DNA from 3 places in the Streptomyces sp. NPDC058295 genome. Region 3 is predicted to be linked to each of the others. Evidence: riboswitches for the same ligand, from Rfam matches in the RefSeq annotation. Region 3 holds a riboswitch; each other region holds the start of a gene.
What was found. A riboswitch is a leader RNA that binds a small molecule or an ion and turns the genes downstream of it on or off. The one in region 3 is predicted to bind thiamine pyrophosphate.
Positions count from the first base shown of each region.

Region 1: it holds a riboswitch for thiamine pyrophosphate, as region 3 does, so the genes downstream of both, ACFVYS_RS17405 (thiamine ABC transporter substrate binding subunit) here and thiO (glycine oxidase ThiO) in region 3, are expected to answer to the same signal.
Region 2: it holds a riboswitch for thiamine pyrophosphate, as region 3 does, so the genes downstream of both, thiC (phosphomethylpyrimidine synthase ThiC) here and thiO (glycine oxidase ThiO) in region 3, are expected to answer to the same signal.

Region 1 is NZ_JBHVYO010000014.1:103,978-111,632, reverse strand. Features, by position in the region: gene ACFVYS_RS17415 (ABC transporter ATP-binding protein) at 1-770, opposite strand, end outside; gene ACFVYS_RS17410 (ABC transporter permease) at 771-2,441, opposite strand; gene ACFVYS_RS17405 (thiamine ABC transporter substrate binding subunit) at 2,417-3,493, opposite strand; TPP riboswitch at 3,585-3,690, opposite strand; gene rlmN (23S rRNA (adenine(2503)-C(2))-methyltransferase RlmN) at 3,745-4,851, opposite strand; gene ACFVYS_RS17395 (ROK family protein) at 5,245-6,252, shown strand; gene ACFVYS_RS17390 (hypothetical protein) at 6,249-7,190, shown strand; gene ACFVYS_RS17385 (hypothetical protein) at 7,187-7,655, shown strand, end outside.
Region 2 is NZ_JBHVYO010000011.1:52,701-60,355, reverse strand. Features, by position in the region: gene ACFVYS_RS14105 (IclR family transcriptional regulator) at 1-416, shown strand, start outside; gene ACFVYS_RS14100 (SsgA family sporulation/cell division regulator) at 517-963, shown strand; gene ACFVYS_RS14095 (YibE/F family protein) at 1,138-2,745, opposite strand; TPP riboswitch at 3,292-3,481, shown strand; gene thiC (phosphomethylpyrimidine synthase ThiC) at 3,474-5,300, shown strand; gene ACFVYS_RS14085 (hypothetical protein) at 5,421-6,416, shown strand; gene ACFVYS_RS14080 (VWA domain-containing protein) at 6,413-7,655, shown strand, end outside.
Region 3 is NZ_JBHVYO010000069.1:19,608-27,262, forward strand. Features, by position in the region: gene ACFVYS_RS40215 (thiazole synthase) at 1-579, opposite strand, end outside; gene thiS (sulfur carrier protein ThiS) at 583-783, opposite strand; gene thiO (glycine oxidase ThiO) at 816-1,982, opposite strand; TPP riboswitch at 1,980-2,090, opposite strand; gene ACFVYS_RS40230 (hypothetical protein) at 2,143-2,493, shown strand; gene ACFVYS_RS40235 (NAD(P)/FAD-dependent oxidoreductase) at 2,571-3,773, shown strand; gene ACFVYS_RS40240 (Rv2175c family DNA-binding protein) at 3,833-4,198, shown strand; gene thiE (thiamine phosphate synthase) at 4,276-4,923, shown strand; gene metF (methylenetetrahydrofolate reductase [NAD(P)H]) at 5,063-5,986, shown strand; gene ACFVYS_RS40255 (hypothetical protein) at 6,043-7,089, shown strand; gene ACFVYS_RS40260 (phytoene desaturase family protein) at 7,148-7,655, opposite strand, start outside.

The DNA of each region.
Region 1 (7,655 bases), on a different contig from region 3:
ACCGGCACCTTGCCCCACGGCGTGACCGCGGCCTCCTCTGTGACGGTCGCCTCCACCACGTTGTCGAAACCGAGGAAACGCGCCACGAACGCGTCCGCCGGCCGCTGCCACACCTCGAGAGGCGTACCGGACTGGGCGATCCGCCCGTCCCGCATCACCACGACCCGGTCGGCGAGCGCGAACGCCTCACCCTGGTCGTGCGTGACCGCCAGCACGGTCGTCCCCAACCGGCCGAACAGCTCCCGGAGTTCGACGACCAGGCGCTCCCGCAGCGATCGGTCGAGCTGGCCGAGCGGCTCGTCGAGCATCAGCAGCCGGGGGCGCGGCGCGAGGGCCCGGGCCAGCGCCACCCGCTGCTGTTCCCCGCCGGAGAGCGCGGCCACCGCACGGCCCGCCGCGCCCGGAAGCCCGACCAGTTCGAGCAACTCCGCCACCCGCTCGCCCTGTCGGACCCTGGGCATGCCGTGCATCCGCAGCCCGAAGGCGACGTTGCCGCCCACGTCCCGCTGCGGGAACAGCTGATGGTCCTGGAACATCAGGCCGAGCTCCCGCTTGTGCGCGGGCACCCCCGCCTGGTCACGTCCGCCGAGCAGCACCCGCCCGGCGTCCAGCGGTTGGAGCCCGGCCACCGCCCGCAGCAACGTCGACTTGCCGCTGCCGCTCGGCCCCAGCACACACACCACCTCGTGCTCGGCCACCGCGAGGTCGACAGCGTCGAGCACGGGCCGCCCACCGAACCGCACGGTGGCACGCTCCAGTTCCAGCAGCATCTACAACTCCCCCGTCCGGTCGGTCCGCAGTCGCTCCAGCACCAGCAGCGCCACCACGCACACCACCATCAGAATCGTCGAAAGGGCCATCGCCTGGCCGTAGTTCAGCTCGCCGGCCCGCCCGAGCAACCGCGCCACGGCGACCGGCAGCGTCGGGTTGTCGGGGCGCGCGATGAACACCGTCGCCCCGAACTCCCCCAGCGACACCGCGAAGGCGAACCCGGCCGCGACGAGCAGCGCCCGCCACACCATCGGCAGGTCGACCTCCCGCCACACCCGCCAGGGCGACGCCCCGAGCACGGCCGCCGCCTCGCGCAGCCGCTGGTCCACCGCCCGCAGCACCGGCAGCATGGTCCGTACGACGAACGGGATGCCGACCAGCGCCTGCGCGAGCGGCACCAGGATCCACGTACCGCGCAGATCCAGCGGAGGCTCGTCGAGCGCGATCAGGAACCCGAAGCCGACGGTCACCGCGGAGACGCCCAGCGGCAGCATCAGCAGCGCGTCGAAGCCGCGGACCAGCCGTCCGGCGTCCCGGCGGGTGAGCGCGGCCGCGGCGAGCCCGCCGACGGCCACGGCGATCGCCGTCGCGGTGACGGCGTACTGCAGCGAGTTGCCGATCGCGTCGATCGGCGGGACCAGGAAGACATTGCCGTCCTCGCTGGTCAACGCCCGGTAGTAGGCGAAGTCGGGCGCGTCGAGCGAGCGCTGCGCCAGCACCGCCAGCGGCAGCACCAGCAGCACGGCGATGGTGCCGAGCACTCCGGCAAGCAGCGCCCACTGCCCGGCGCCGCGCGGCCGGCGTGCCGTCACCGACGCGTCCACCAGCCGCAGCGCGGTCTCGCGCCTGCGTACGGTCCGGGCGTGCACCGCGAGGATCGCGCCGACGGCCAGGAACTGGACGATCGTCAGGACGGCGGCCGTGGACAGGTCGAAGATCTCGGAGGTCTGCCGGTAGATCTCCACCTCGAGGGTGGAGAAGGTGGGGCCGCCGAGGATCTGCACCACGCCGAAGGAGGTGAAGGTGAAGAGGAAGACCATCAGCGTGGCGGCCGCGACGGCGGGCCCCAGGGCGGGCAGGGTCACCGTGCGCCACGCCGTCAGCCGGGACGCGCCGAGCATCCGCGCCGCTTCCTCCTGCCGCGGGTCGAGCTGCGACCACAGCCCGCCCACCGTCCGTACGACGACCGCGTAGTTGAAGAAGACGTGCGCCAGCAGGATCGCCCACACCGTGGTGTCCAGCCGTACGCCCCACAGATCGTCGAGCAGCCCACCGCGTCCGACGAGCGCCAGGAACGCCGTGCCGACGACGACCGTCGGCAGCACGAACGGGACGGTGACGACGGCGCGCAGCACCTGCTTGCCCGGGAACTCCAGGCGGGCGAAGACATACGCGGCGGGCAGCGCGACCAGGAGGGTCAGCGCGGTCGAGGCCAGCGCCTGCCAGGTGGTGAACCACAGGACGTGCCGGATGTCGGACTGCGCGAGCACGTCCCACAGCCGCCCGAAGCGCCAGCCCCCGTCGGAGCCGAGTCCCCGGGCGACGATCGCGGCGACCGGGTAGGCGAAGAAGACCGCGAAGAACGCGACGGGCACGGCCATGAGTCCGAGCCGCGCCGCGTTCCCCGCGCGGGCCGCGCGTCCGGTCACTTCAGTACGAGCGAGGTCCATGACTTGACCCAGTCGTCACGGTTGTCGGCGATCTTCGCCGGGTCCAGCGTCTCGGGGTCCTTCGCCTGCGGCCCGAACTGCGTGAACTCCGCCGGGACCGCGGCCCCCTGGCGCACCGGGTAGACGAACATGTTGAGCGGCATGTCCTGCTGGAACTCCGCGGTGAGCAGGAAGTCGAGCAGCGCCTTGCCGCCCTCGGGGTTGGCGGCGTTGCTCAGCAGACCCGCGTACTCGACCTGGCGGAAGCAGGTGCCGGCGGAGACTCCGGTCGGGGCGGTGGTCGGCTTCGGGTCGCCGTAGATCACCTCGGCGGGCGGCGAGGAGGCGTACGAGACGACGAGCGGCCGGTCGGCCCCCGCCTTCTTTCCGCCCGCAGAGCCGGAGAACTCCTCGTTGTAGGCCTGCTCCCAGCCGTCGACCACCTTCACGCCGTTGGCCTTGAGCTTCTTCCAGTAGTCCGCCCAGCCCTCGTCGCCGTACTTCGCGGCGGTCCCGAGGAGGAATCCCAGCCCCGGGGAGGAGGTGGCGGCGTTCTCGGTGACCAGCAGGTTCTTGTACGCGGGCTTCAGCAGGTCGTCGAAGGAGGCGGGCGGGGTCAGCTTGTGCGCGCTGAAGTACGCCTTGTCGTAGTTGACGCAGATGTCACCGGTGTCGACGGGCGTGACCCGGTGCTTCTTCTGGTCGGCCCGGTACGCGGGCAGGACCTGGTCCGCGCCCTTCGCCTCGTACGACTGGAAGAGCCCGTTGTCGAGGGCGCGGGACAGGAGCGTGTTGTCGACGCCGAAGAAGACGTCGCCCTGCGGGTTGTCCTTGGTGAGGATGGCCTTGTTGACGGCCTGACCGGCGTCGCCGTCCTTGAGGACCTTCACCCGGTAGCCGGACTGCTTCTCGAAGTCCGCGAGCACGTTCTTGGAGACGGCCCACGAGTCGTGGCTGACGAGGGTGACGGTCTTGGACTTCGCCGCCGAACCGTCGTCGTCCGACGATCCGCAGGCGGACAGCGTGACGAGGCCGAGGCCGACGGCCGCGGCCACGAACGTCCTGGTGTGCACTGGATTTCCTCCTGGGGTTGACCAGGAAGAGACGCGGCCCTGCCCGGGCACCCGCGGAAGGTTCCGCCGGTGCCCGGGCAGGGCGCAACAGCTTGAGTGATGACCGAACTTCCTACCCAGAATGACCTGGGCAAGGTTCAGAGGGTCTGCGGACTCTCCCGCACTCTCAGCGCTGTGGCGCTCCCCTGTCGGAATATGAAGATGTACTGATACGGACGTACTGATACCCGATAACTGATACCGGGATCAGACTACCGCTCGGTGGCCGCGAGCTGACCGCACGCCCCGTCGATCTCCTGGCCACGGGTGTCCCGGACCGTGACGGGCACCCCGTGCGCGGCGATCGCCTCGACGAACGCCTTCTCGTCCTCGGGCCGCGACGCCGTCCACTTCGAACCCGGGGTCGGGTTGAGCGGGATGAGGTTGACGTGCACGGGCTTGCCGCGCAGCAGCCGCCCGAGCCGGTCACCACGCCAGGCCTGGTCGTTGATGTCGCGGATCAGCGCGTACTCGATGGACAGCCGGCGCCCGGACCGCTCGGTGTACTCGAACCCGGCGTCCAGCACCTCGCGCACCTTCCACCGTGTGTTCACGGGGACGAGGGTGTCGCGCAGCTCGTCGTCCGGCGCGTGCAGGGAGATCGCGAGCCGGCACTTGAAGCCCTCGTCGGAGAACCGGTGGATGGCCGGCACCAGCCCGACCGTCGACACGGTGATGCCCCGCTGCGAGATCCCGAGCCCGTCCGGAGCCGGGTCGGTGAGCGCGCGGATGGCGCCGACGACCCGCTTGTAGTTGGCGAGCGGCTCGCCCATCCCCATGAAGACGATGTTGGAGAGCCGGGCAGGCCCCCCGGGCACGTCCCCGTCCCGCAGCGCCCGCATCCCGTCGACGATCTGGTGCACGATCTCGGCGGTGGACAGATTACGGTCGAGACCCGCCTGCCCGGTCGCGCAGAACGGGCAGTTCATCCCGCACCCGGCCTGCGAACTGATGCACATCGTCACCCGGTCCGGGTAGCGCATCAGCACCGACTCCACGAGCGTGCCGTCGAACAGCCGCCACAGGGTCTTACGGGTGGTCCCCTGGTCCGTCGACAGATGCCGCACGACCGACATCAGGTCCGGCAGCAGCGCCTCACGCAGCTTCTCGCGGGCACCGGCGGGGATGTCGGTCCACTCCGCCGGGTCGTGCGCGTAACGCGCGAAGTAGTGCTGCGACAGCTGCTTGGCACGGAACGGCTTCTCCCCGATCTCCGCCACGACCTCCTTCCGCTCGGCGGGCGAGAGGTCGGCGAGATGCCGCGGCGGCTTCTTGGCTCCGCGGGGGGCGACGAAAGTGAGTTCTCCGGGCTTAGGCATAACTCTTCCAGTGTCGCAGATCGATTGGCTCGGCCCAGGGCCAAGCCTCCCACCGCACTCCCTGAACGCCGTTCGGGGCTGCCTGCCCTCCAGCCGCACGTGCAGACGCCCGAGAGCCTCCCTACGTAGGACGACCTGTACATCTGGGTCCCCTCTCCTCCGAACCTGACCTTTCGAAGCCACGCCACGGACTTCGACAGACAGGGTGCACTCCGGACACGGGTCTCCAGCTCCGCCGGCGCACAACATCCACCGCGCCGACTTGATCAAAGTCGCAGAACGCCCCCACGGCAGCGCACCACCACCATCATTTCGCAGTTCGCTCGCTCTCTACCCCCCCTACCTCTCTCCGGCTATCCTTTGCCCGAAGTCCTTCTCCATGGGAGGCAAGGGGTGGACAACCGTTTAACGGTCGGAATCGACGTAGGTGGCACAAAAACCGCCGCCGTCCTCATCTCAAGTACGAAGAAAATACTTGCAGAAATTACCGAACCGACGAACCGTTCAGCGTCTCCCGAACAATCTGTCGAACATTCTGAGGCATTGATCGATCGCCTACTCAGGGAAACGCATCATGTGCGGCGATCAGTGGAAGCGGTGGGAGTCGGACTTCCAGGCCTCATCGCGCCGGACAGAACATTCCGAGATTCCATCATCCTGCCGACGTGGCTGAATGTCGACTTTCAGTCGCTACTCCAGCAGCGACTGGGCGTTCCCGTCATCGTCGACAATGACACAACCATGGCAGCTTTAGGCCATATGGCAAGCATCCCACCGAGCGAACGGCCACGTTGCCTCGTCTGCCTCACTCTCGGCACGGGAGTTGGCGGAGCGGTTCTGCTGAACGGTATACCACTGCGAGGAATTGACGGAACGGCCGGGCAGATCGGCCACATCACCGTCGACCCCGCAGGAAGGAATTGTGATTGCGGCAGTGCGGGCTGCCTCAATTCGTACGCATCAGGAACGGCCATCACCGCACGCTATGCCGAACTGAGCGCCGAAGGATCGACATTAGAAGCTGCGCCCGAGGCAGCAGCGAAAAAAGCCGACTTCCGCGAGGCCCTGCATATGGGCGATCCACAAGCACAACAAGCACTGACCGAAGCCACCACAGCTTTGATCGTTGCCATCTCTAACATGGTGAACGTATTGAATCCCGAAGTCGTCGTCCTGGGTGGGGGCGTCGCAGGCTTGGGATCTACGCTGATTGATCCCGTACAAAGGGAAGTGTCCCGACGATCCTTCCCGGCTCCCGCTCGGCGCGTACGCGTTTGCCTAGCCTCCCACGGACCCCTGACCGGCGCGATAGGCGCGGCCGCCACAGCTGCCGAACTCGGCAGCACAAGGCGCCCACACAACCTGTCAAACAGCCATTCCGCGGGAAGGGAAACTCAATGACCTCTCAGGAAGTCCAACAATGGGCTCGCCGCCTGATCCCGACAGCTGACCGCTCAGTCGTATGGCTGTTCGATGTCGATGACACGCTCACCGATACGCAGTCCATGCATCACCGTGCAGCTGACTCACTAGTGGCTGAACTGGCGACTGAAATGGCGGGATCACTTGCAACTTCCGTAGTCAAGCGTTTTCGCAGAGTGTTCGACGAGTTGCTCATGGTCCATCAACAGGTCTCAGTCTCCGACAAAGACAGACTTCTCTCCCTAAAAACGCTCGACTCCCGGGTCCGCAGTTACCAGCGCGAGATCCTTGAGAAGTGGCACCTCACCCGGCCCTTCAGTCGCGAGATCCTGCTCCGCATCGCCATCGAGGACTGTGGTGCCCTTCTCACAGCGGACGCACTCCGGCGTTGCACGGATCAGTATTGGGAGCATATGCGCGAGAACCCAATCGTGTTCCCCGACGCGGCTCGGCTCTCGCAGAAACTCGCCGTTCAAGGGGCGCCAGCCTACCTAATGACGTCCAGTGATGCCCGATACCGAGAGCGAAGCAACGGGCAATTCACATACGATCCTCAAGAATCACTCGAAGACAAGAATCGGAGGATGGAGAACCTCAAGAATCACGGCATCCGATACTCCAAGGCATTCATCGGCGATCCGATCGACAAGCCGAGTGAAGATTTCTACGACCTAGCACTTTCTGGCATTTCCCAGGACCTCGACAGGCCGTTGGAATCTCTTTTCATCGTTGTCATTGGTGACTCATATCGATCTGACATTAAAACCCCGCTCGGACTTCTTGACTACGCCATCGGAATCTGGTGTCGCCGAGGACAGCCCGGCATCGACATGGAGGCAGAACGCGTTTTGTCCATCGGTGATTTCGATATGTTCATCAAAGCTCTTGATGCAGTCGAAGGTGAGGACAAGAGATGAGGGTGGCTGTCATTGTCGACGACCTTGACCCGGCGAGGCGCAGAAAGTGCTTCTGGGGCGAACAGCTTTCATCTCTCCCCGGGGTCGAATTCGAGTTGGTCAGCCTGCAAAAAAATATGGAGTCACGACTATTCTTTAACGTCTACGCCTATGACGTCGTCATATTCAATTGGTGTGTACTCGACGGGGCAGTGATGTACGCGGCGGATCGCGCTCAGGACATTCTTGCATTCTACGATGACCACTTCATCCAGTTCGTCCGCCGCGGCGGTGTCGTGATCATGGAAAATCAGCCAAAGCGGTGGCGCCCTGCGCAACGGGCTTATGACATTCTCTTTCCCGGGCAGATCGCCGTCCAGTTGAGAGAAACGTACCTGTACGGGCCCACGGTACAGGTGAACCCGAGACTCAAGGGACATCCACTTCTCCAGGGCATAGCCGCCCCCATCAACTCTGCCTATTCTC
Region 2 (7,655 bases), on a different contig from region 3:
TGTGCGTCTCGGACACCCCGGGCAATCCGGCGGTCGAGGAGTGGGCCGACTTCGGCGAGACCGGACACGCGCACGCCATCGGCCAGTGTCTGCTGTCCCAGTTGGACGAGGACGCCCGCCGCGACCACCTGGCCCGCTACCCCGCGGAGTCGATCACCCCGTACACCGTGCGCGACAACCACACCCTGCTGCGGCGCCTGGAGCGCATGCGGCGTATGGAACCGGTCGTCGAACGGCAGGAGTACGCGTTGGGCACGGTGTGCGCCGCCGTCCCGATCACTGTGGGCACCACGGCGTCCACGATGGCGATCTCTCTGCCCGCCCACCACGCCGACCGGTTGCTGCCGGCCGCCCGGCAACTTCAGAGCGAGATCGGACGGCTGCTGGGGTCGCTGGCGATCTCTATCAGTATCTGAAAACTCACTCCTTGTGATCTGTTGTGTACTTTCAGCAAGATGCGTGCAGTGTCAGAAGGTCCATTCCCGGCCAGTCGGCGGCAAATGACGAGGTAAGGCGATGCGCGAGTCCGTACAGGCAGTACAGGCAGAGGTCATGATGAGCTTCCTCGTCTCCGAGGAGCTCTCGTTCCGCATTCCGGTGGAGCTGGGTTACGAGTCGTGCGATCCCTATGCCGTGCGACTCACCTTCCATCTGCCCGGTGATGCCCCGGTGACCTGGGCTTTCGGGCGGGAGTTGCTCATCGACGGTGTGGGCAGGCCGTGCGGCGAAGGGGACGTTCGTGTCTCGCCGGTGGATCCCGATGTGCTGGGGGAGGTCCTGATCCGGCTTCAGGTCGGTGGTGACCAGGCCCTGTTCCGCTCCTCGGCCGCCCCGCTCGTGGCCTTCCTCGACCGCACCGACAAGCTGGTCCCGCTGGGCCAGGAGGGTGCTCTCGCCGATTTCGATGCGCATCTGGACGAGGCGTTGGACCGGATCCTGGCGGAGGAGCAGAGCGCCGGCTGACGTGAGGGCGATGCGAGTGGTGGCGAAGCGGGTGTGGCGAAGGCTTCGCTGCGGTCGGTGTTGTGCAGGAACGCTTCTTCAGGGGGTGGCGCAGGCGCCGAACGGCCCTGTCGAGCGGAGTGAGGCGTGCGCCCGAGTCGGCCGGTGTGGTCAGCACTCGGGCGCCCTCCCGCCTCAGCGCTTGCGCCGCCTGCCCCGGCCGCCCCGGGTCTGGGCGCTGCCCGCGGCCGCCGCAGCCGGAGCCGCAGGAGTCGCTTCCGGAGCCGTCACGGGTGCCTTTCCAGGGCCTGTCCGGTCGGCGGAGACCACCAGGGCCGCCAGGACCGTGGTGACGGGCACGGAGGCGACCAGGCCGATCGAGCCCACCAGGGTGCGCACGATCTCCTCGGCCACCAGTTCGCTGTTGGCGACGCTGCCCACGCTGCTCTGCGCGATCGAGAAGAGCAGCAACAGCGGCAGCGCGGCACCGGCGTAGGCGAGGACGAGCGTGTTGACCACGGACGCGATGTGGTCGCGGCCGATGCGGATGCCGGCCCGGTACAGGCCGCGCCAGCCCATGGCGGGGTTGGCCTCGTGCAGTTCCCAGACCGCCGAGGTCTGAGTGACCGTCACGTCGTCGAGGACGCCGAGCGAGCCGATGATGATGCCGGCCAGCAGCAGACCGCTCATGTCGATCGACGGGTACAGGCCGTGGATCAGGCCGGTGTTGTCGTCCGTGTTGCCGGTCAGCGCGGCCCAGTCGATGAACAGCGAGCCGAGGACGCCGATCAGCAGGAGCGAGATCAGCGTGCCGAGCACCGCGACGGAGGTGCGGGCCGAGAGCCCGTGGCAGAGATACAGCGCGATCAGCATGATGGCGCTCGACCCCACCACCGCCACGACCAGCGGGTTCGACCCCTGGAGGATCGCGGGCAGCACGAAGAAGTTCAGCACCATGAAGCTGATGGCCAGCGCGACCAGCGCCATGACGCCCCGCAGCCGCCCGACGACCACGACGGCGACCGCGAAGATGATCGCCAGGACCGCCATGGGGATGCGGCGGTTCACGTCGGTCACCGAGTACTGGAGATCCTTCGGCGCGGAGGGCTCGTAGGCGACCACGACCTTCTCGCCCTGCTCCAACTGCCGTGACTGGTCGGGCTGGACGATCTCCGTGAACGTACGGCCCTTGTCGTCGCCGGTGTCCACCCGGATCGTGGCCCTCTTGCAGGTGCCGCCCGCCTGCTGCTGCGCGGAGGAGCCCTCGGCCGTGGAGGTGTGGCCGGTAGGGGTGTCACCCGAGGCGTTCACCGACGCGCAGCTCAAGCTCACGACCTTGGTGACCGTGGCCTGCTGGGTCTGCCGGTCGAAGCCGACTCCGGTGCGCTCGTGCGCAGGGGCTCCGCCGGGCCACAGCACCACGAGCCCCACCAGTACCGCGGCACCGAACGGGATGAGGATGGCCGCGATGACCTTGCGCAGGTGCTGGGAGACAGGGGCGGCCGGGCCGTGACTGTGGCTGTGCGAATGCCCGTGCCCGCCGTCGGAACCGGATCCGGAACCGTGCCCGTCGCCCGGGCCATGGCCGTGTCCGCCGCCGTGGCCCTCTCCGGAACCGTTCCCGGGGCCACCGCCATGACCGCCGTCGTGACTCTGCCCATGACCGTGTTCGCGGTCGAAGCCATATCCGTCACCAGGGCCGGGACCAGAACCAGGAACAGGACCAGAGCCACGTTCAGGACGAGGGCCCGGGCCGGGACGAGGGCCGGAATCATGGTCGGGTCCGTACTCCTGCCCGGGCACGGACCCATCCCCGTCGTCGTACCCGCGGCCGTTCCCGTATCCCTGGCCGTCCCCGTATCCCTGGTCGTTCTCGGGCCCTTGCCCGCTGCGGTACTCCTGCCCGCTCCGGTATCCCCGGCGGGTCCCGGGCTCTGGACCGTTGCCGTAGCCCAGGCCGCTTCCCGCCCCCGACCCAGACCGCGCCCCCGGTCCCGACTGCGTCCCCGGGCCTGCCCCGCGGCCCTCGATCGGGCGGGGGCGTTGCCCGCCAGGGGTTCCGGCACGTCTCAGTCCGCCGAGGCCGCCTGCGTATCCCGGCCCGTGGTCGGGACTGCGCGGGTGATCGTGACCGTTGCCGGAGTCGCGGTCCCCTCTGGGGCCGCCGGCAGAACCGCTTCCGGAGCCATTGCCGGAGCCATTGCCGGGACCGCTGCCGGCGCCCGGTCGGCGGGGCGGCTCGGGCGGCGGGTACGGGGGCTGGTGTGTCGTGGTCACCGACCGATCATCGCAAGAACGACACGGGCCCTCTGTTCACCGCGCCAGAATTGACGCTAGCGTGGAGACAACCTTTGCACACGCGGGAGCTCGGAGCACCGGGCTGAGAGGGCGCTGACCTCCGTCTTCGCGATGTCTCACGTGGAACGTCTCTCGAATCGAGTGATGTTTCACATGAAACATCGGCAGGCGGTAGCCGCTGCGTCGACCGCCGAACCTGTTACCGGGTAATGCCGGCGTAGGGAGTAGGTCTCATGACCAACAAGGACGCACGCACGCCTGCCTTCACGCAGCACGCGACCAGCGAAAGCACGGTCGACGTGAATGCCTCGGAGGCCGGGAAGTCCATCGGCTGGCACAAGGGGTACGTCGAGGGCACCCGCCCCGATCTACAGGTGCCGGTTCGTCAGGTGCATCTCACCAACGGGCAGTCGGTCAGCCTGTACGACACCTCCGGCCCGTACACCGATCCACTCGTCGAGACGGAGGTCCGCAGGGGCCTGTCGCCGTTGCGCGAGAACTGGATCATCGCCCGGGGCGACACCGAGGAGTACGCGGGCCGGCCGGTCCGTCCCGAGGACGACGGACTCAAGCACACCTCACCGCGCGGCGGGCTGCGTAACCTCGACGCGGTCTTCCCTGGCCGGCCGCGCCTGCCGCGCCGCGGGCGGGACGGCGAGGCGGTCACCCAGCTCGCGTATGCGCGCCGGGGGGAGATCACACCCGAGATGGAGTTCGTGGCCATCCGAGAGAACGTTTCCCCCGAGGTGGTTCGCGAGGAGATCGCGGCGGGCCGCGCCGTGCTGCCGGCCAACGTCAACCACCCGGAGATCGAGCCGATGATCATCGGCAAGCGGTTCCTGGTGAAGGTCAACGCCAACATCGGCAACTCGGCGGTGACGTCCTCCATCGAGGAGGAGGTCGAGAAGATGACCTGGGCGACCCGCTGGGGCGCCGACACGGTCATGGACCTGTCGACCGGCCGCAACATCCACACCACCCGCGAGTGGGTGCTGCGCAACTCCCCCGTTCCCATCGGCACGGTGCCGCTGTACCAGGCGCTGGAGAAGGTCGACGGCCGCGCCGAGGAGCTGACCTGGGAGATCTACAAGGACACCGTCATCGAGCAGGCCGAGCAGGGCGTGGACTACATGACGGTCCACGCCGGTGTCCGCCTTTCGTACGTCCCGCTCACCGCCAACCGCAAGACCGGCATCGTGTCCCGGGGCGGCTCGATCATGGCGGCCTGGTGCCTCGCGCACCACAAGGAGTCGTTCCTCTACGAGAACTTCGAGGAACTCTGCGAGATCCTCGCCGCCTACGACGTCACGTACTCGCTGGGCGACGGCCTGCGGCCGGGTTCCATCGCGGACGCCAACGACGCGGCTCAGTTCGCGGAGTTGAGGACCCTCGGGGAACTCAACCGGGTCGCGAAGCGTTTCCATGTTCAGACGATGATCGAAGGCCCGGGCCATGTCCCGATGCACAAGATCAAGGAGAACATCGACCTTCAGCAGGAGATCTGTGATGAAGCTCCGTTCTATACGCTCGGCCCGCTGACGACGGACGTCGCGCCGGCGTACGACCACATCACCTCCGGCATCGGTGCCGCGATGATCGCCTGGTGGGGCACGGCGATGCTCTGCTACGTCACGCCCAAGGAGCATCTGGGCCTGCCCAACCGTGACGACGTCAAGACCGGTGTCATCACCTACAAGATCGCCGCCCACGCAGCCGACCTCGCCAAGGGGCACCCCGGTGCGCAGGAATGGGACGACGCGCTGTCGGACGCCCGCTTCGAGTTCCGCTGGGAGGACCAGTTCAACCTGGCCCTCGATCCTGACACGGCACGGGAGTTCCACGACGAGACACTCCCCGCGGAGCCGGCGAAGACGGCGCACTTCTGCTCGATGTGCGGGCCGAAGTTCTGCTCGATGAAGATCAGCCAGAGCATCAACGAGCGGTTCGGCGCCGGGGCGGCCGAGGGGGCCTCGGCGGAGGAGATCGCCGAGGGCATGCTGGAGAAGTCGAAGGAGTTCGCGGCGAGCGGGAACCGGGTGTACCTGCCGCTGGCTGACTGACGTACGCGGAACGGCGCTGTCCCCGGAGGTCCGAGGCCTGGGGACAGCGCCATCAGCGACCGGCGCGGAGGGGGGAGAGAGGGCGTTGTTGCGATCGGGGGGAGAGGGACCTTGGAGTGGATGAAGTCGACGGCGCCGGTCCGGTCATTGGCCTGGCGGGGCGATGAGCTGGTCGATGCGGTGGGCGGCCGGGCGTGGAGCACCGATGGTGTGGAGCGCCGGACGGCCACCGATCACGGCCCCGGCTTCGACAGAAGTGTCGTCTCCCCCTCCGGCCGCTACAGCGTCGTCTATGCGGAACGGGGGACCGAAGCGCTGCTGCTGGAGGGCACGCACCCCCTCCGTGCGCTGACGCGCAGCCCGGAGCACGCCGAGGACTACGACTACCCCGTGGCCCTGGGGGTCCTGAGGGACGGCCGGGAGATCCTGGTCCACTGCCCGGAGGAGTACAACGTTCTCCAGATCGAGGACGCGGCGTCAGGGCAGCGGCTCACCACCGGCGCCCGCGAGGCGAAGGACGTGTTCCATTCCCGGCTGTCGGTGAGCGGGGACGGCCGGCACGTGCTGGTGGCCGGCTGGGTGTGGCATCCGTACGGAATCGTCGAGGTCTTCGATCTGGAGAGCGCCTTGGCGGACCCGGCCGTACTGGACGGGCGTGGGGTGTTGCCGACGCAGCCGGGGATCGACGCCGAGGTGGAGTCGGCCTGCTGGCTCGACGACGACCGACTGGCGGTGACGACCGGAGACGAACTCCTCGACGACGAGGGGATCGTCTCGCTCGGGCGCCATCAGATCGGGGTGTGGTCACTGTCCCAGCGCGCGTGGCTGCACCGGAGCTCTGCCGATTTCGAGGTAGGCACGCTGCTCGCGGGCGGTGGTCGCGGCGTCTCCTTGCACGGGCACCCTCGGCTGATCGACGTCACCACCGGTGAGGTACTGGCGGAGTGGCCCGAGGTGAAGGTGTCACGCCGTGTGGGTGCCTTTGGAGTCACCCACATACCGACACCGGTCGCGGTGCTGCGTCCCGACGGCACGCTCTTGGCGGTCGCCCAGGAGGAAGGCATCGCGCTCGTTCGGTTGCCCCAGGGCGCCGGCTCGGCAGACTTGCCTCCATGACAGCGCGATCCCTGAGCAAGGGTGCCAATCTGCCGGTCGACGTGCCGGACGTACGGGTCGAACTCAGCTGGGCCGAAGGGGCCGGTGGACCGGACATCGATGCCTCGGCGTTGCTGCTGGCGCAGGACGGACGGGTGCGTGACGACGGGGACTTCGTCTTCTACAACCAGCCGCTGCACGCGTCCGGCGCCGTGCGGCACGCCGGCAAGAGGAGCGAAGCCGGTGTCATGACCGACACCGTCCAGGTGGACCTCCGGTCCCTGGAGGCCGGCATCACGCGCGTGGTGTTGTGCGCGTCGGCCGACGGGGGCATGTTCGGCCAGGTGACCGGCCTGACGTTGAGGCTCTTCGGTGGTGACGGGCGCTCCGAAGTGGCCCGCTTCGAGATGCAGGCCGACACGGAGACGGCGTTCATCGCCGGTGAGCTGTACCTGCGCGAGGGGCGCTGGAAGTTCCGGGCGGTCGGGCAGGGGTACGCCTCCGGGCTCGCGGGGGTGGCCAGGGACTTCGGGATCACGGTCGACGACGAGCCGGAGCAGGCGGCCACCCCACCGCACCGCCCAACCCCTCCGTACCGCCCGGCGGCCACCCCACCTGCCGTCGCCCCACCCGCGGTCACCCCATGGACCATCACCCCACCCGCACCCACCCCACCGACAACCACCTCACCGTCGGGCCCCCGTCTGACCAAGGGGGAGGAACGGCTTCCCGTCGACATGCGCAAGCGGCTGTCGCTGCGCAAGGAGCAGGTCGCCGTCAGTCTGAGCAAGCGGGGGGCGGTGGGGATCAGCGCGCGGGTCGTGCTCGTCCTCGATGCCTCCGGGTCCATGGCGTTCCTGTACTCACGCGGTGTGGTGGCGGACGTCGTGGAGCGCATGGCCGCGGTGGCGGCAGAACTCGACGACGACGGCGAGATGCAGGCCTGGACCTTCGCCAGCGATGCCGCTCGCCTTCCCGACCTGCGGTTGGGTGAACTCCCCGAGTGGCTGCGGCTGCATGTGCGGGTGGGTGAGATCAGTCTGTTCCGGCGAGGCAAGAAGCCGCGCAAGGGGATGGAGCCGGGGCAGGTCGACATGCGCTCGGTCGGCATCCAGAACGAGGAACAGAAGGCGATCGCCCAGGTCAGGTCGTATGTCCGGGAGAATCCGGCGGCCGCCCCGACCTTGGTGCTGTTCTTCTCCGACGGAGGGGTCTACCGCGACGCGGCGATCGAGCGGGAGCTGCGTGCGGCGGTCGAGG
Region 3 (7,655 bases):
CACGTCCGACGCGGTGCCCGCCCCCGCGTCCAGGATCACCGGCACGCGCGCGTGCTCGACGATCAGCTGGAAGTTGTGCGGGTTGCGAATGCCCAGTCCGGAGCCGATCGGCGAACCCAGCGGCATCACCGCCGCGCACCCCACGTCCTCCAGCTTCCTGGCCAGCACCGGATCGTCGTTCGTGTACGGCAGCACCGTGAACCCGTCGTCCACCAGCGTCTCCGCCGCCTCCAGCAGCTCGATCGGGTCAGGCAGCAGCGTGCGCTCGTCGGCGATGACCTCCAGCTTGACCAGATCGGTGCCCAGCGCCTCCCGCGCCAGCCGGGCCGTCAGCACGGCCTCCCCGGCGGTGAAACAGCCCGCCGTGTTCGGCAGCACCCGGATACCGAGCCGCTCCAGCACCGACAGCACGGAACCGTGCACCGAGGGGTCCACCCGGCGCATCGCGACCGTCGTCAGCTCGGTCCCGGACGCCACCAGCGCCCGCTCCAGCACCTCCAGGCTGGGCGCGCCCCCCGTGCCCATGATCAGACGGGACGAGAAGGACCTGCCTCCGAGGACGAAGGGATCGTCGGCCATGGCTCAGCCCCCCTGGACCGCGGTGAGGACTTCCACCCGGTCACCGTCGCGCAGAGCCGTCGACGGCCACTGCGCGCGCGGGACGACGGTCTCGTTGAGCGCCGCGGCCACCCCGGAGGGCGCCGGCGTCAGGGACCGTACGACGCTGTCGAGGGCCGTACCGGGAGCGAACTCGCGCCGCTCTCCGTTCACCGAGATCTGCACGGGCGCGTTCTTCCTGGCGTTCTGCCGGGTGTTCATGCGGACTGCTCCGAGAGTGCGGTGGCGCCGAAGCGCCGGGGCGTGAAGGGACGGGCCTCGTCCGGGAGCTCCCCGGTGGCCAGGGCGTGCGCCATCGCGTCACCCGTCACCGGCGTCAGCAGCACGCCGTTGCGGTAGTGGCCGGTGGCCAGCAGCAACCCCGCCAGCTCCGTCGGCCCGAGCAGCGGCGCGTTGTCCGGGGATCCGGGCCGCAGCCCCGCGCGCGTCTCCGTGAGCGGCAGCTCGGTGATCCCGGGGACCAGCTCGTGGGCGTCGCGCAGCAACTCGTACACGCCCCCCGCCGTGACCGTGGTGTCCCAGCCCAGCTCCTCGCTGGTGGCGCCCACGACCAGCTCGCCGTTCTCCCGGGGGACCAGGTAGACCTGGCTGCCGCGCACCACGGCCCGTACGGTCCGGCTCAGGAACGGCGCGTACCGCGGCGGCACGGTCAGCCGCAGCACCTGGCCCTTCACCGGCCGTACGGGCGGCAGCACGTCCTGCGGCACCCCCGCGAGCCGTCCGCTCAGGCTGCCGCCGGCGAGCACCACCTGCCCCGCCTCCAGGGCCGTACCGTCCCGCGTGACGACCCCCGTGGCGCGCTCGCCCACGACGGACAGCCGCTCGGCCCGTACGCGGTGGAAGGCCACCCCGGCCCGCTCGCACGCGGCCACCAGCGCCGCGGTCAGCCGCCGCGGGTCGATCTGGTGGTCGCCGTCGACCCGCAGCCCGCCCCGCACCCCGGGCGCCAGCAGCGGCTCCAGGCGTCGGCACTCACGCCCGGACAGCCACTCCGACTCCAGCCCCGACTGCTGCTGCAGTGCGTGCAGTTCGCGCAGATGGGCGCGGTCGTCGGAGTCCAGCGCGACCGCGAGCGTGCCGCAGCGCCGGTAGCCGAGGTCGTGCCCGGTCAGCTCCGTCAGCTCGGCCGCGAACTCCGGATAGCGGCGGGCGGAGGCCAGGTTGAGGCCGAGCAGGGTCTGCTCGCCGTGGTGCAGTTCCGTGACGGCGGCCAGCATCCCGGCCGCCACCTGGGCGGCCCCGCCGCCCGGCGCCGGGTCGACCACCGCCGTGGCGAAGCCGCGCTGCGCGGCCCGCCAGGCCGTGACCAGGCCGATGATCCCGCCCCCGATGACGAGGACGTCTGACGTACGTGGAGACGACATGGGCGTCCAGCCCCTCCCTTCGCCGGCATGACCCGGATCAGGTTCGACGGTCGGAGGCCGCCAGCCTCCCTCTCAGCCCGGTGCGTCCGGACTCCCGCGTGTGCTCTAGGTTGGCCACCCTAGCCCGTGGTCCGGCGCCTCTGTAAGGGAGCCTTTCGTCATGCCCCGCTCGTTGGACGGCCTCGTCCTCGCGCCCGTCGCCGACCAGGCCCCGGGCCAGGTCGGCACCCGCACCCGCTTCACGTACCACGAGCGCGGCGGTGAGATCTGGGCGGAGTACGCGGGCGGTGACGTCGTACGCGGGCATCTGGTGGGTACCCGCGAAGGGGACCGGCTCGACTTCCGGTACGTACAGCTCAAGCACGACGGGACGACGTCCTCGGGGCACTGCGTCTCGACGGTCACGGAGCTCGCGGACGGACGGGTGCGGCTCGAGGAGAGCTGGGCGTGGGAGTCGCAGGAGGGCAGCGGCACCAGCGTTGTGGAGCAGGTCACGGCGCACGAGCACTGACTGACGATTCGTCAGCCGCCTAAGGTGATCAGGTGAGTGAGCAGAGGCAGGAAGAAGGCGGCCCGTCCGGGCGGCGCGTGGTGGTCGTCGGCGCGGGCATGGCGGGGGTGCAGACCGCCGTGGCCCTGCGGGAACAGGGCTTCGACGGCACGGTGACGTTGATCGGCGCGGAGCCCCACCAGCCCTACGACCGGCCCCCGCTGTCCAAGGCCGTCCTGCTGGGCAACGCCGAGGGTTCCGCCTTCGACGTCGACTTCGAAGGCCTCGGCATCGAGCTGGTGCTCGGCCGCGAGGTGAGCGGCCTTCGCCCGGCCGACCACGAGCTGGACACCGAGGCCGGGCCCGTCCCCTACGACGTCCTCGTCCTCGCCACCGGCGCCGAACCTATCCGGCTGCCCGGCGCCGAGGGCGTGCCCGGCGTGCACCTGCTGCGCACCCTGGACGACGCCGAACGGCTGCGGCCCGTGCTCGCCCGTCAGCACGACATCGTGGTCGTCGGCGCCGGCTGGATCGGCGCCGAGTTCGCCACGGCCGCGCGGGAGGCCGGCTGCGCGGTCACCGTCGTCGAGGCCGCCGACCGGCCGCTGGCCGGGGCGCTGCCCGCCGAGGTCGCCGCCCCGATGGCCGCCTGGTACGCCGACAGCGGCATCGAGCTGCGCACCCACGCGCGCGTGGAGCGCGTCGAGCCCGGTGCGGTCGTCCTGGACGACGGCTCCCGGCTGCCCGCGGGCGCGGTCGTGGTGGGCATCGGCGCCCGCCCCGCCACCGCCTGGCTGGCCGGCTCCGGCGTCGCGCTCGGCGCCCACCGCGAAGTCGTCGCCGACGCCCAGCTGCGGACCTCCGTGCCCGATGTGTACGCGGTCGGCGACTGCGCATCCTTCCCTTCGGGGCGGTACGGCGAGCGGCTCCTCGTCCATCACTGGGACAACGCCCTCCAGGGGCCGCGCACGGTCGCGGCGAACATCGTCGGCGCCGCCACCGACGAACCCCTGGCCGTCTACGACCCGGTCCCGTACTTCTGGTCCGAGCAGTTCGGCCGCTTCGTCCAGTACGCCGGGCACCACGCCGACGCCGACCGCGTCCTGTGGCGCGGCGACCCGTCGGGGCCGGCCTGGTCGGTGTGCTGGCTGCGCGAGGACCGGCTGGTCGCCCTGCTGGCCGTGGGCCGGGCGCGCGACCTCGCCCAGGGCAAGCGGCTGATCCTGGCGGGCACGCCCATGAATCCGCGGCTCCTCGCGGACCCGGCGAGGCCGATGAAGGCGGCGACGGCGGCGACCTGAGCGCCTGGTCGGACCGGCTCGGTTTCCGACTGTCAGCGGCAGATGGCAGGCTTGTTCCCGTGACCGAGATTGACGCAAAGACCGATGCTCTCGTCCCCGCCTGGCTCACCGTGCCCGACATCGCGGAGATGCTCGATGTCGACGTGATCCGCGTCCGGCAGCTGATCAAGGACGGCCAGCTCATCGCCGTGCGCCGTGGCGAGAACCGCGCGCTGCACATCCCCGCCGCCTTCATCGACGGGGACAAGGTGGTGAAGGGCCTGGTCGGGACCCTGACCCTGCTGCGGGACGACGGCTTCAAGGACGAAGAGATGCTGGAGTGGCTCTTCAGCCCCGACCCGAGCCTGCCCGGCACCCCCGCGCAGGCCCTGAGTGAGAATCGCGGCACGGAGGTGAAGCGCCGCGCCCAGGCGCTCGCCGTCTGACCCGCGTATTCGAACCGACACACCCGGCGTGCGGGGGCGCTCGCTCCCGTACGCCACCGCACTGGGGGGACCTTCGTATGCCCGACACCGCCCGCACCGGCCTGGCCGACGCCCTGCTGTACCTCTGCACGGACGCCCGCACCCGCCAGGGCGACCTCCCGGAGTTCCTGGACGCGGTCCTCGCGGGCGGTGTCGACATCGTCCAGCTGCGGGACAAGGGCATCGAGGCGGCCGAGGAGCTGGAGCACCTCGAGGCGTTCGCCGACGCCTGTGCCCGGCACGGCAAGCTGCTCGCGGTCAACGACCGCGCGGACGTCGCGCACGCGGCCGCCGCCCACGTGCTCCACCTCGGCCAGGGCGACCTGCCCGTCCCCGCGGCCCGCGCGATCCTCGGCGAGGAGGTCCTCGTCGGCCGCTCCACGCACACGGAGGCGGAGGCCGGGGCAGCCGCCGTCCAGGAGGGTGTCGACTACTTCTGCACCGGCCCGTGCTGGCCCACCCCCACCAAGCCCGGCCGGCCCGCCCCCGGCCTCGACCTGGTCCGGCACACGGCCGCCCTCGGCACCGACCGCCCCTGGTTCGCCATCGGCGGCATCGACCTCGGCAACCTGGACGAGGTCCTGGCGGCGGGCGCCCGCCGGGTCGTCGTCGTCCGGGCGATCACGGACGCGGACGACCCGGGAGCCGCGGCGGCGGAGTTCGCGAAGCGGCTGCGCGAGGCGTGATCCGGCCGGCCCCGGCGGCACGTCGGCCCGGCCGGCACGTCTGGTACGGCTGTCCCAAGGGGTGGACAACAAGTCGACAATCCGGGCAAATTTCCCGCATCGGGTTGGGGGACCGCCCACCCCTGACTAACCTGCGGGTATGGCCCTAGGAACCGCATCCACCAGGACGGACCGCGCGCGCACCGTGCGCGACATCCTGGCGACCGGCAAGACGACGTACTCGTTCGAGTTCTACGCGCCGAAGACGCCCAAGGGTGAGCGGAGCCTGTGGAACGCGCTGCGCCGGGTCGAGGCGGTCGCTCCCGACTTCGTCTCGGTGACGTACGGTGCCGGCGGCTCCACCCGGGCGACCACGGTCAGGGAGACCCAGCAGATCGTCGTGGACACCACCCTCACGCCGGTCGCGCACCTCACCGCCGTGGACCACTCCATCGCCGAGCTGCGCAACATCATCGGCCAGTACGCCGACGCCGGGATCCGCAACATGCTCGCCGTGCGCGGCGACCCGCCCGGCGACCCCATGGGCGCGTGGGTACCCCACCCCCAGGGCCTGACGTACGCCGCCGAACTCGTCCGGCTCATCAAGGAGTCGGGCGACTTCTGCGTGGGTGTCGCCGCCTTCCCCGAGATGCACCCGCGCTCCGGTGACTGGGACACGGACGTCACGCACTTCGTCGACAAGTGCCGGGCCGGCGCCGACTACGCCATCACCCAGATGTTCTTCGAGCCCGAGTCCTATCTGCGGCTGCGCGACCGCGTCGAGGCGGCCGGCTGTGTGACCCCGGTCATCCCCGAGGTCCTGCCGGTGACGAGTGTGAAGATGCTGGAAAGCCTGCCCAAGCTCAGCAACGCCCACTTCCCGGCCGCCCTGAAAGAGCGGATCCTCACAGCCAAAGACGATCCGGCCGCTGTACGCTCCATTGGCATCGACTTCGCCACGGAGTTCTGCGCACGGCTGCTGGCCGAGGGAGTGCCAGGACTGCACTTCATCACGCTCAACAACTCCACGGCGACGCTGGAAATCTACGAGAACCTGGGCCTGCACCATCCGCCGCAGGCCTAGACCGGTCGCATTCACATACGACACACTGCGTAGCGGCCACTGGGAGAGGGGCGTACATGGGCTGGACGGTCCTCTACATCGCGTTTGGCTTTGTCGCGCTGTGGCTGCTCGGCGAGGTTCTGCTGCAGTACAAGGCACGGCTGCGCTGGCGGTTGCTCGCCTTCGTCGGCTTCCTCGGCGTGGTCCTCGGTGTCCTGATCCCGTCGGTCGTCGTCATCGCACTGGGCGCGGCCGCCTTCGCGGTCGGCCAGACCTACGTCACGCTGTCGTTCCGGCGCGGCTTCGCCGAGGGCTGGGCCTTCCGGCGCGGGGACGCGGACACGGACGGTGAGGGCGGGACCGTCACCAAGCGCCGCCGCGGCAAGGCCGAGCGCAAGGACCCGACGCTCGAGGTCTCCGGCCTGGAGGCGGGAGAGGCCGGTATCGGCACCGACCCGCAGTACGGCACCGACGACGTGGCGTTCGGCCAGGGCGGGAACGCCTTCGGCGACAAGAGCGCCTTCGGCGACGACGACTACGACCGCGACGACGTCTTCACGCCCGCGGCCCGCGGCGCCGACCCCTCGGCCGCCGAGACCACGTCCGTGTACGAGCCGCAGCCCCTGCCCGACGACACCGGCTCCTACGGCATATACAGCGATGCCGCGTACGCGGCCGCGGACGGCCAGGGCCAGGGCCAGTCGGAGGGCCAGCCCCAGGACCAGTACGCGACGGCCGCCCAGGGCACGGACCAGAACTACGGGTACGACACGTACTCCGGGTACCACCAGCAGCAGTACGGCTACGACGCGACCGGCGAGCAGCAGTACGCCGCCTACTCCGACCCGTACATCGGCACCCAGACCTACGGCGGCGGCTCCTACGACGCCGGCTACGGCCAGCAGCAGTACGGGCAGCAGGGCTACGGCCAGGAGCAGTACGGCACCGGCGGCTACGGGGAGACCCCGGCCGGCGGCGTCTGGGTCCCGCAGCAGCGCAGCACCGACGACCCGCTGGGCGGCGAACTCCCGCCCGAGCAGCAGCAGTACCCGTACCAGGGCGACGGCCAGCAGCAGCAGGGCCAAGGCCAGGGCACCGGCTACGACGAGCAGTATCGGTTCTGACGGCCGCGTCCGCCCGGGAACGCCTGCTGTCGGAGCCGCTGCCGGGAATCTCGGTGGCTCACTGTGAGCCCCGGAACCGCGGGCCCTCCACGATCAGCCCGGACACCAGCGCGCCCGACATGCCCGCGTGCGGCAGTCCGCCGCCCGGGTGCGACCAGCCGCCGACGGTGAACAGCCCTTGCAGTCCCGTGGAGTTGGCGGGATGCAGCAGCCGCCCCCCGGCCGCCGCCAGTGCCGGCGCCGGGACCGCCCCGCCCGCCGCGCCGGTCTCCCGCGCGATGTCGGCGGGGGTGCGCACCTCACGCCACAGGACGCGGTCGCGCAGACCGGGGACGGCCCGCTCGGCGGCCGCGACCAGCGCGTCCACGTGTGCGTCGTGAATCTCCGCGCCCGCGGGCACCACCGCGCCGAGCGTGACCGCCTCGTGGGAGCCGTCCGGGACCAGGGCGGGGTCGTCGGGCCGCAGAACCGTCACCGTCGGCCGCGCGGGCACTGACGGCGCCGTACCGAAGAGGCTCTCCAACTCGCCGTCACGGTCCTCCGCGTGCACCACCGTCCGGTGCGCG